Regions from separate parts of the Cellulosimicrobium sp. Marseille-Q8652 genome, predicted to be linked through region 1. Evidence: riboswitches for the same ligand, from Rfam matches in the RefSeq annotation. Region 1 holds a riboswitch; the other holds the start of a gene.

Evidence for each region. Region 1 has a riboswitch for S-adenosylmethionine ahead of ACWPWV_RS04115 (LLM class flavin-dependent oxidoreductase). Riboswitches for the same ligand answer to the same signal wherever they lie in the genome.
Region 2: linked by a shared signal. The riboswitch ahead of ACWPWV_RS08115 (methylenetetrahydrofolate reductase) and the one ahead of ACWPWV_RS04115 (LLM class flavin-dependent oxidoreductase) in region 1 are both predicted to bind S-adenosylmethionine.

What each region holds. Positions count from the first base shown of each region.
Region 1 covers NZ_CBCOPS010000001.1:937,048-942,549, forward strand. The annotation lists gene ACWPWV_RS04105 (DUF1684 domain-containing protein) at 1-261, opposite strand, end outside; gene ACWPWV_RS04110 (NtaA/DmoA family FMN-dependent monooxygenase) at 302-1,714, opposite strand; gene ACWPWV_RS04115 (LLM class flavin-dependent oxidoreductase) at 1,744-2,898, opposite strand; SAM riboswitch class IV at 3,239-3,329, opposite strand; gene ACWPWV_RS04120 (TetR/AcrR family transcriptional regulator) at 3,499-4,161, shown strand; gene ACWPWV_RS04125 (MMPL family transporter) at 4,255-5,502, shown strand, end outside.
Region 2 covers NZ_CBCOPS010000001.1:1,844,815-1,850,316, forward strand. The annotation lists gene metE (5-methyltetrahydropteroyltriglutamate--homocysteine S-methyltransferase) at 1-1,100, opposite strand, end outside; gene ACWPWV_RS08115 (methylenetetrahydrofolate reductase) at 1,133-2,194, opposite strand; SAM riboswitch class I at 2,312-2,414, opposite strand; gene ACWPWV_RS08120 (sodium/solute symporter) at 2,522-4,042, opposite strand; gene ACWPWV_RS08125 (heavy metal transporter) at 4,039-4,524, opposite strand; gene ACWPWV_RS08130 (LytR/AlgR family response regulator transcription factor) at 4,521-5,375, opposite strand; gene ACWPWV_RS08135 (histidine kinase) at 5,372-5,502, opposite strand, start outside.

The sequences.
Region 1 (5,502 bases):
GACGACGACCGTGCCCACCGGGCTCCCGTCCGGCGCGACGACGGCGGCGTCGTCGGGGAGGTGGTGTGCGCCGTCGCCGTCGGCCCACCAGAGGCCGGGCACCCCGGGGAGCGTCCCGGGCGTGCTCGCGAGCCAGTGGTAGCCCACGAGGCTGAGCCACCCGTGCGGCGTGCTCAGCTCCTCCTCGCGCTGTGCGTGCCAGGCCGCGAGCTCCGCCACGGCGGTCGAGGCGGTCGTGGTGCTGTCGAGCGTGGTCGTCATGAGGTCCTCCGGGGGAGACGGCGATGCGGGGTGGTGGCGGTCAGCCGACGGGCGCGGTGACACCGGTCCGGGCGGTGCTGTGCTCGGCGGGCGACGCTCCCGCCGCCCGTCGGGACGGGTGCACGAGCGCGAGGTGGTCGCGCAGCGTCGAGCCCTCGTACTCGGTCCGGAACGAGCCGCGCTCCTGGAGCAGCGGCACGACCCGGTCGAGGACGTCGTCGAGACCCGTCGGGGTGAGGTGCGGCACGAGGATGAAGCCGTCGGACGCGTCCTCCTGGACGTGGCGGTCGATGTCGTCGGCGACCTGCTGCGCCGTCCCGACGAACCCGCCGCGCGACGTCACCTGGATCACGAGCTCGCGGATCGACCACCCGTTCGCCGCGGCCTGCTCGCGCCACGCGGCCGCGACCGTGCGCGGGTCCTTGACGTGGCGCACGCGCCCGCGCGTGATGGAGACGTTCTCGACGTCGGGCTCGACGTCGGGCAACGGCCCCTCCGGGTCGTACGCCTCGAGGTCGCGCCCCCACACCTGCTCGAGGAACGCGATCGCCGTCGGGCCCGACACCTGCTGGAGCCGGATCTCCCGCGCGCGCTCCTCGGCGTCGGCCGGCGTGTCCCCGACCACGACGACCGTCGCCGGCAGGATCTTCAGCTCGTCCCGGTCCCGCCCGTGCGCGGCGAGGCGGCCCTTGACGTCCTCGTAGAACGCGCGGCCCGCGTCGAACGTCGAGTGCGCGGAGAACACGACGTCGGCGGTCGCGGCGGCGAATTCGCGCCCGTCGCCCGAGTCGCCGGCCTGGAACAGCACGGGGTGGCCCTGGGGACCTCGCGGCGTCGGGAAGAGGCCGACGACGTCCGCGTACGAGCCGTGGTGCGCGACCGGCCGCACGGCACCGGGGCGCAGGAAGTCGCCCGAGAGGCGGTCGGCGAGGACGGCGTCGTCGTCCCACGAGTCCCACAGCGCGCGGGCCACCTCGACGACCTCGGCGGCGCGCGCGTACCGCTCGGGGTACGGCAGGTAGCCGCCGCGGCGGAAGTTCGCACCCGTGAACGCGTCGGGGCTCGTCACGAGGTTCCACGCCGCTCGACCCTCGGACAGGACGTCGAGCGTCGCGAACTGGCGCGCGAGCTCCCACGGCTCGTTGAAGGTCGTGTTGATCGTCCCGGCGAGGCCGAGGCGGTCCGTCACCGCGGCGAGCGCGGCGAGGACGGGCAGGGTGTCGGGCCGCCCGACCACGTCGAGGTCGTGGATCCGGCCCTTGTGCTCGCGCAGGCGCAGACCCTCGGCGAGGAAGAAGAAGTCGAGCCTCGCCTCCTCGGCACGGCGCGCGAGGTGCTCGAACGACGCGAAGTCGATCTGACTGCCGGACCGCGGGTCGCTCCAGACGGTGGTGTTGTTGACGCCCGGGAAGTGGGCGCCGAGGTGGATCTGCTTGCGGGGTCGGGTGCTCATGCCGTGCTCCTGTCTCGTCCGGGCCGCTGTCAGGCGATGGCCGCGTAGCGGTTCGCGGGACGCGCGAGCCCGAGCGTGTCCCGGAGCGTCGTGCCGGGGTACTCGGTGCGGAACAGGCCGGCGCCCTGCAGGAGCGGCACGACGCGGTCCACGACCGCGTCGAGGTCGGTGCTGAGCGACGACGGACGCAGGAGGAAGCCGTCGGCGGCGCCCGCGACGGACCAGCCCTCGACCGTCGCGGCGAGGTCGCGCGCGGTGCCGACGTGGGTGAGGGAGTCGGTGTCCCAGCTCACGCCCTCGAGGTCCTCGAGCAGGTCGAGGCGCGCCTGCGCGCTGGCGCGGTCGGCGCCGATGACCACGTAGGCGTCGACGAGGACGCGCAGGTCGTCGGGGTGGCGGCCGGCGTCGGACGCGGCGCTGCGCAGCTGCTCGCGCACCGCGACGGCCTCGTCGCGGGTGGTCGCCCGCACCCGGGCGACGTCGGCCCGGCGGGCCGCGAGGTCCGCGGACGCGGGCGAGGTCACGCGCACGACGACGGGCGGCTGGCCCTGCGGCGGGCGCGGCGTGATCGACGGGCCCTTGACGGCGAAGCGGATGCCCTCGTGGTCGACATGATGGAGCTTCTCCCGGTCGACGAAGCGTCCCGTCGAGACGTCCCGGATCTCGGCGTCGTCCTCCCAGGAGTCCCAGAGCCGCGTGACGGCCTCGACGACCTCGTCCGCCTCGGCGACGGCGTCCGGCTCGTCCTGCGGGTCCTTGCGCCCGAACGCGGCGGCCTCGGCGGGCGTCGTCGACCAGCCCACCTGCCACCCGGCCCGGCCGTTGCTCACGTGGTCGATCGTCGCGAGGGCCTTGGAGACGTGGAACGGCTCGGTGTGCGTCGTCGTGACGGTCGGGACGAGGCCGATGCCCGCGCTGCGCGGGGCGAGGCGCGACGCGACGAGCGCGGCGTCGAGGCGCCCACGGACGCCACCGCGGCCGGGCTGGAGGGAGAACGCGTCGTCGAGCGTGACGAGGTCGAGCAGCCCGCGCTCGGCGGTGGCGACGAGCTCGACGAGGCGCTTGGCGTCGAAGGGCCGCTGCGCCTGGGAGCCGGTCGTGCGCCACGCGGCAGGGTGGGCGCCCGCGTCGGTGAGGTCGACGCCGAGGTGGACGGGACGGGGACGGGAGGTCGTGCCGGGCATGGGTCATCCGTTCTCGAGGCGCGCGGGGGTGCGCGGCGTTCCGGGAGAGGGCAGGGGTCAGCGCGCCGTGAGTCGTCACGGGGGCGGGGAGAGGTCCGGGACGGACCGGGGACGGGCCGGTCCCGTCGGTGGCGTCGTCGGCGTGGCGACGCCGTCAGCCGGTTAGCGACAACAGCGGAGCAGGAGGGTTCCTCGTGACCGCTCGCCGAGGTGGCCGGCGACGGGTCGACGGGTCGAGGCGCGGTGCGCCGCGCCGCTCGACGGTGCGAGGTCCATCGTCCTTCTCCTTCGTGCCCGTCGCCGGGCGCCGCGTCGTTGTCGCGGACCGCGCCGGCGGGCGGGGTCGCGCGACCTGGTCCTCACCCGGGGCACCCCACCGCGCGGAGGGTTGCCGTCCGACGAGCCGGGGCTTGACGTCGGAGCTCTTGACCATGTCGTCACCGGGACCGTCGTGGCCTCGGTGAGCGGGAACTTACGAGGGGCCCCGAGGGGAGTCAACGCGGGACGCCCGACTTCCCACATACTGGACCATTGTTGTCGACTTTAGCGCTGCACGGCCGTATTTTGCACCGAGTGCAACGATGCATCTAGTGTAGGGAGGTGCTCGCCGACCCTCCCACGCACGACCGCCGCGCCGCGCTGCGACGACGCCACCGGGGCGCCATCGTCGACGCCGCCGCCGCGCTCCTCGAGGAACGGGACGGCTCCCGGTTCACGGTCGACGAGCTCGCCGCGCGGGCCGACGTCGCCCGCCGGACGGTCTTCAACCACTTCTCCTCGGTGGACGACGTCGTGGCCGAGGTCGGCGCGCGCGTGCTCGGCACGGTCGCCGACGACTTCGGCGCCAGCGCCACGGCACCCCGGGACGACGACCGCGACGGCTCGCTCTTCGACGAGCTCGCCGCGGTCCTGCGGGCGACCGACCTCGTCGCACCGATGGCCTACCTGACGCGCGTGCTCGGCAGCGAGGGCTGCGCCGAGCCGTCGCCGCGCGTCACGACGATGGTCGCGCGCACGTTCACCGACCTCAGCGAGAGGCTCGTCGAGGGCCTCTCGCGACGGCATCCCGAGGCCGACCTGCTCGACGTGCAGCTCCTCGTCGCGTCCTTCATGAGCGGCATCATGGTCATCCACCGCCACTGGTGGCAGGCCACGGGCGCCACGGACGACGCCGCGTCCCGCGAGGTCTGGACCGGGCTGCTGGACCACCTCGTCGAACGCGCCCGGCACGGGCACGCCGCGCCGTCGGGCCGCTCCGCCTGACGCACCCGCACGACCTCACGACCTCACGACCTCACGACCGACCTCGGCGAACGCCTCCGCACCGTCCTGACCGCTCCCTCACGAAGGACCCTCATGGCTGAAATCCTCTACCGGCTCGGACGCGCGTGCGCGCGCCGGGCGCGGACCGTCCTCGCGGCCTGGCTCGCGGTGCTCGTCCTCGCGGGGGCGGCGTTCGCCGCGTTCGGGGGCACGCTCGCGAGCAGCTTCTCGATCCCCGGCACCCCGACCTCCGAGGTCACGGAGCGCCTGCAGTCCGAGCTCCCCGAGGCCTCGGGAGGCAGCGGCACGATCGTCTTCCAGACCGAGGACGGCTCGGCGTTCACCGCCGAGCAGGAGGCGGAGATCGGCGACCGCATCGCGACGGCGGGCGAGGTCGACGGCGTCGAGACCGTGATCGACCCGTTCGCGACGCAGTCCGAGCTCGCCGACCAGGCCGCGCAGGTCGAGGACGGCCGCACGCAGATCGCCGACGGGCGGGAGCAGATCGAGGCCGGGCGCACCCAGCTCGCCGACGGCCAGGAGCAGCTCGACGCCGCGCGCGCGCAGCTCGACGCCGGGCAGGCGCAGCTCGACGAGGCCCGCGCACAGGCCGAGGCCGCGGGCATCGCCGACCAGGCGGCGCCCCAGCTGGACGCCCAGCAGGCCGAGCTCGACGCCGGGCGTGCCGAGCTCGACGCGCAGGCCGCGACGATCGAGGAGCAGCAGGCCGCGCTCGAGGAGCAGAGCACGCAGCTCGAGGAGCAGGCCGCCGAGCTCGAGCTCTCGGCCCCGCTGCTCGAGATGGCGTCGGACATCCGCATGGTCTCCGAGGACGGCAGCGCCGCGGTCGCGAGCGTCTCCTTCACCGAGGCCCAGATGAGCATCGAGCAGTCGACCAAGGACGACCTCGTGGCCGTCTTCGCCGACGACCCGGTCGACGGCGTGCAGACCGACTTCTCGTCCGACATCGCCGCCGGCGTCCCGGAGGTCTTCGGCGTGGGCGAGGCGATCGGTCTCGTCGTCGCGGCGGTCGTGCTCGTGATCATGCTCGGCACGCTCGTGGGCGCCGGGCTGCCGCTCGTCACGGCCCTGATCGGCGTCGGCATCGGCGCGCTCACCGCGATGTCGCTGTCCGGCGTCGTCGAGATGTCGTCCGTGACCCCCGTGCTCGGCCTCATGCTCGGTCTCGCCGTCGGGATCGACTACTCGCTGTTCATCATCAACAGGCACCGGCGCCAGCTCAAGCAGGGCGACGAGGTGCTCGAGTCGATCGCCCTCGCCAACGGCACCTCCGGCAACGCAGTCGTGTTCGCGGGGGCCACGGTCCTCATCGCGCTGCTC
Region 2 (5,502 bases), 910 kb from region 1:
ACGTACGCCTCGAGCAGGTCGAGCTTCGCGGCGAGGTCGGCGCGCCACACGTTGTGCCCGTCGATCACGCCGAGGACGAGGGTCTTTGTCCCGAGCCCCGAGGGCAGGCCGTCGGGAAGGTCGGCGGCGACGCCGTCGAGCGCGATCGCCTCGACGTCCGTTTCGGCCAGGACCGCAAGGAAGTCGAGAGACCGGCCGTCCGGACCCGGCGAGGTCTCGAGCCGCCCGTATGGCGCGGCGACGAGGATCGCGGGCCGCGTGTCGTCTGCCGAGGCCGGGTTCTCGCGGGACCCGGACGTCTGGTTGCCGTCCGACCCGGGGCTCCGCACGGGCTGGAGATCCGTGGCGAGCGCGCGGTACGCCCTCTCGACCGCCTCGGCGAGCTCCGCGGCGTCCGCCGAGTCCGTGACGAGGATCGGCTCGTCGAGCTGGACCCACGGCGCGCCCGCCGCGGCGAGCGCGCGCAGCAGGTCGGCGTAGGCGGCGACGACGTCGTCCAGGCGGTCGAGCGGCGAGTACCCGGCGGGGGCGTCGTCGGCGGCCTTCGACAGCGCGAGGAACGTCACCGGCCCGACGACGACCGGCCGGGTCACGACCCCGGCCTCCTTGGCCTCGACGAACTGGCGCACGACGTGGTCGTCGACGAACCGGATCGGGGTGTCCGGACCGATCTCGGGCACGAGGTAGTGGTAGTTCGTGTCGAACCACTTGGTCATCTCGAGGGGTGCCCGCGAGTCCTGGCCGCCGGTGCCGCGAGCGACCGCGAAGTACCCCGCGAGGTCGAGCCGGCCCTCGGCGTCGGTGAGCCCGGCGAACCGGGACGGCACGGCGCCGAGCATCGCGACGACGTCGAGCACCTGGTCGTAGGAGGAGAACGAGCCGGGGACGGACGCGTCGTCGGCGCCGAGGCCGAGGTCGACGAGCCGCCGCACGGTCGCGATCCGCAGGTCGCGCGCGGTGGCCTCGAGCTCGTCGGCGGTCGTGCGGCCGGCCCAGAAGGCCTCGACGGCCTTCTTGAGCTCACGCCGGCGCCCGATGCGCGGGTAGCCGAGGACGGTCCCGGCCGGAAAATGGGTAGGGGAGGGTACGGAAGCGGTCATGATCGAAACCTCTTGCTGGTCCTGAGGACCGGTCAGACGGGTGTGCCGCGTGAGGCGACGCCCGTCGTGGGCAGGGAGGTGCCGGTGACCCACGGCCCGCTGGCCAGGTCCGGACCGCCGGGGAGGTCGACGACAGCCGAGTCGTCGGTCCCGGGCGTCCCGCCGCCGAGGTGAACACCCTCGAGCAGGTCAAGAGCGGCGCGGTACTTGTTGAACGTGTACACGTGCAGGCCCGGCGCACCGGCGTCGAGGACGCGCTGCGCGAGGTCGGACGAGTACGCGATCCCGTAGGCGTGCTGCGCCTCGGGGTCGGGCAGGGCGTCGAGCGCGTCCAGCAGGCGCTGGGGTGCAGGGACGCCCGTGAGCTCCTCGACGCGACGGAGCCTGCGCGGCTCCGTCGTGGGCAGCAGCCCGGCGAGGACGGGGATCGTCACTCCGGCCGCACGGGCCTCGGCGACGAAGTCGGTGTACGACGACGCGTCGTAGAACAGCTGCGTGATCGCGAAGCTGGCGCCCGCCTGCTGCTTCTCGAGCAGGCGCTGCACCTCCTGGGTGCGCGTCGTGCCGGCGTCGCGGTTGCCGTCGACGAACGTCGCGACGGCGATCGTCAGGGGGCGGGCCGCGCCGCGCAGCGCGAGCGAGGGGTTCGCGGCGCAGCGCGACGCCTCGACCTCGCGCAGGAGCGCGACGAGCTCGAGGCTCGACCCCACGCCGTCCGGGGCCGGCCGCCAGTCCGGCTGGTCCTTCGGGGGGTCGCCCCGCAGCGCGAGGAAGCTCCGCACCCCGGCGTCGAGGAAGTCGGTGATGACGTCCTCGACGTGCTCGCGGGACGCCCCGACGCACGTGAGGTGCGCGATCGCGTGCACGGGCGTCCCGTGCAGGAGCCGGCCGATGACGTCGAGCGACGTCTTGCGGTCGGTGCCCGCCGCGCCGTACGTCACGGAGAGGAAGTCCGGCTGCGTCGCGACGAGCCGGCGCGCGGTCTCCCAGAACTTCGGCGCCGCGTCCGGGCGCCGCGGCGGCATGAGCTCGAACGAGACCGTGGGCCTCGCCGTCTCGGCGTGCGCGCGCCGGACGGCGTCGGCGACGCTCACGCCGCGACCTCGCGCGGGGGCTGCGCGGCGGGGCGCGCCGACGTGCGGACGGGAGCGCTCGCCGTCGGGCACGGAAGGCCCGGACGGTGCGCGAAGGATGCCTCGTTGACCATAGTCACTCCATCGACCCTGGCGTTAGCACCTTTGTCCTCGGGAGGCTTCCGTCGGCGGGTTGCTGCGGTGTCGTCGAGCCAGGACTCTCGACCGCTCTGGATGGTTCACCCGATCCTAAGCGGTATCCGCCATGCGGTCGAGGGCGCTCGTCAGGTGAGACGGGTGTGTCACGGGCGGCCGGGAGGCCGACGCGCGCGGCGGTCGGCGCGCGGCTCATCGGCGGGGGATCTCGGGCACGTGCAGCCGGCGCAGGATCCGGTCGGCCCGCAGCGGCGGCCCGCGGCGGTCCAGCCGCGACACGACGACGACCGTCGCCGTCGCGAGCGGGACGGTCCACGCGGCCGGCTGCCCGAGGAGCGCTCGCACCCATCCCGGCACGGCGTCGTCCCCGCCCGACGGCGCCACCCCGTAACCGGTGCCGATCGCGGACGAGGCGAGCAGCGCCGTCGCGCAGAGCACCGCGCCGACGACCATCCCGGCCACCGCGCCGCGGGCCGTGAGCCCGCGCCACCACACGCCGAGCAGGATCACCGGGGACAGCGCGGACGCGGCGAACACGAACACCGTGCCGACGCTCGTCACGAGGCCCTGCGGGATGGTGACGAGCGCGACGGCCAGCGGCACGAGGGTGCACGCGACGGCCGACCACCGGAACGAGCGGACCGTGCCGCCGAACAGGTCCTGGCTGACCACGCCGGCGAGCGCCACGACGAGCCCCGACGACGTGCCGAGGAACGCCGCGAACGCCCCGGCGACGACCAGCGCCGCGAGCAGCTCCCCGCCCGCTCCCGCGACGAGGCGCGTCGGGAGCGTGAGCACGACGGTGTCGGCGAGACCGGGCTCGGCGAGGTCCGGTGCGACGACGCGGGCGACGAGGCCCATCGTGCTCGACACCATGTAGAAGAGGCTGATCATGACGATGACGACGACGGTCGTGCGCCGCGCCGACCCGCCGTCGGGGCTCGTGTAGAAGCGCACGAGGACGTGGGGGAGGCCGATCGTGCCGAGCAGCAGGGCGAGCAGGAGCGACGTCGTGGCGTAGACGTCGGTCGCGGCGGGACCCTGCGCGTGGGGGAACACCACGGCCGGGTCGTGCGCGGTGGCGTCGGCGAGCGGGCCGCCGTCGGCCCCGAGCGCGAGGAGCAGGAACACGACCGGCACGGCGAGGGCGGTGAGCTTGACCCAGTACTGGAACGCCTGGACGTAGGTGATGGACCGCATGCCGCCCGCCGCGACGACGACGCACACGACCGCGGCGACGCCGACCGAGCCGACCCAGGGCGGGACGGGCGCGACGGCCGCGATGACGAGCGCCGCGCCGTGCAGCTGCGGGACCACGTAGAGCCACCCGATGACGAGCACGAGGACGCTCGTCACGCGGCGCGCGGTGACGGAGTCGAGACGCGCCTGGACGAAGTCGGGGATCGTGTAGGCGCCGCTGCGGCGCAGCGGCCCGGCGACGAACAGCAGCACGAGCAGGTAGCCCGCGGCGTACCCGACGGGGAACCAGAACGCCTCGGAGCCTGCGAGCAGCGCCAGCCCGGACAACCCGAGGAACGTCCCGGCCGAGAGGTACTCGCCGCTGATCGCCGACGCGTTCCACACCGGCCGGACCGTGCGCGACGCGACGAAGAAGTCGCTCGTCGTGCGGGAGATCCGCAGGCCGTAGACGCCGATGAGCACCGTCGCGAGCAGGAGCATCCCGACGGCCACGAGGGGCAGCGCGGTGCTCACTCGTCCTCCGCGGGCTGGTCCGCGGCCGCGCCGGGCTCCGCGAGCGCACGGAACCGCCGCTCGTTGCGGGCCGCCGCGACGGCGAACACGACGGCGAAGGCCACGATCACGGGGTAGAAGCCGTACGCGTGGACCAGCCAGGGCAGGGGAACCCCCGCGACGACGACGTCGTCGAGCGCGCTCGTCGTCGTGACGAGCAGGGCCAGCAGGAGGACCGCGACGAGGAACGTCCCCGCGCACGCGAGCCCGAGCCGGAGCTGGGCGCGCGCGAGGCTCCGGGCGTAGACCGTCGCGTCGTCTCCGGTGTCCACGGCCCGGGGCGGGCGCGCGGCGGTGCCCGACGGCGCGGCGTCGGGCCGGGGCCCAGGGTCGCCCGGGCCACCGGGGTGGCCGGGCGGGGCGGGGTCGGTCGAGCGCACGCGCACGCGTGGAGCGCGAACCCCGTGCTCGCCGCCGTCGGCGTCCTCGCCGGGGGTGCTCACGACGGCCGCCGGTGCGGCCGCAGCAGCGCGTCCCGGACTGCCGGGAGCATGCGGCGGCTCACGGGCACCTCGTGGCCGGCGACGACGAGCACGGGCCGTGGCCCTCCGAAGCGCGCGGCGGTGACCGCGCCGCGCTGCACGAGGTAGGAGCGGTGGACGCGCAGGAAGCCGGCCTCCGTCCAGCGCTCCTCGAGGTCGGTGATCGGCTCGCGCACGAGGTAGGAGTCCGTGTCCGTGACGAGCCGCGTGTAGTCGCCCTGCGCCTGGACCCAGCGCACGGCGCTGCGGCGCACGACCCGGGTGGTCTGGCCGACGGTCACGGCGAGGGTCTCGTCGCCGGGGGTCGCGTCACCGGCCGGGGGCCGCCGGCCGCCCTCCGCGGGCGCGCGGCGTCCCTCGTCGGGTGCGGGCGGCCGGTCCGACGACGGCGCGGCAGGTGGCGCGGGCCGCTCGGCCTCGACCCGCGCGACGACGCGCTCGACGGCGCGCGCGAGCCGCTCGCGCCGCACGGGCTTGAGGACGTAGTCGACGACCTCGAGGTCGAAGGCCTCGAGCGCGCGCGCCTCGTCCGCGGTGACGAGCACGACGGCGGGACGGTGCGCGAACCGCGACAGGGCCCGCGCGAGGTCCAGACCGCTGAGGCCGGGCATGTGGATGTCGAGGAACGCGGCGTCGAGCCGTTCCTCGGCGAGGACGCGCAGAGCCTCCGAGCCGGTGGCCGCCGTGCGCACGGACCGGACGTGCGGGTCGGCGCCGAGGAGTCGGGCGAGGTCGTCGAGCACCGGGCGCTCGTCGTCGGCGACGAGGACGTCGAGCGTCGGCCCGTCCGTCGTGCCGGGGGGTGCCGTCACGGGCGGGCCTCGGTCTCGTGCAGGGGCTGCGAGAGCGGGATGCGCATCCGCACCATGGTGCCGGAGCCGGGAGCGGTCTCGATCTCCAGCGCGTGGTCGTCGCCGTAGAGCTGGCGCACGCGGGTGT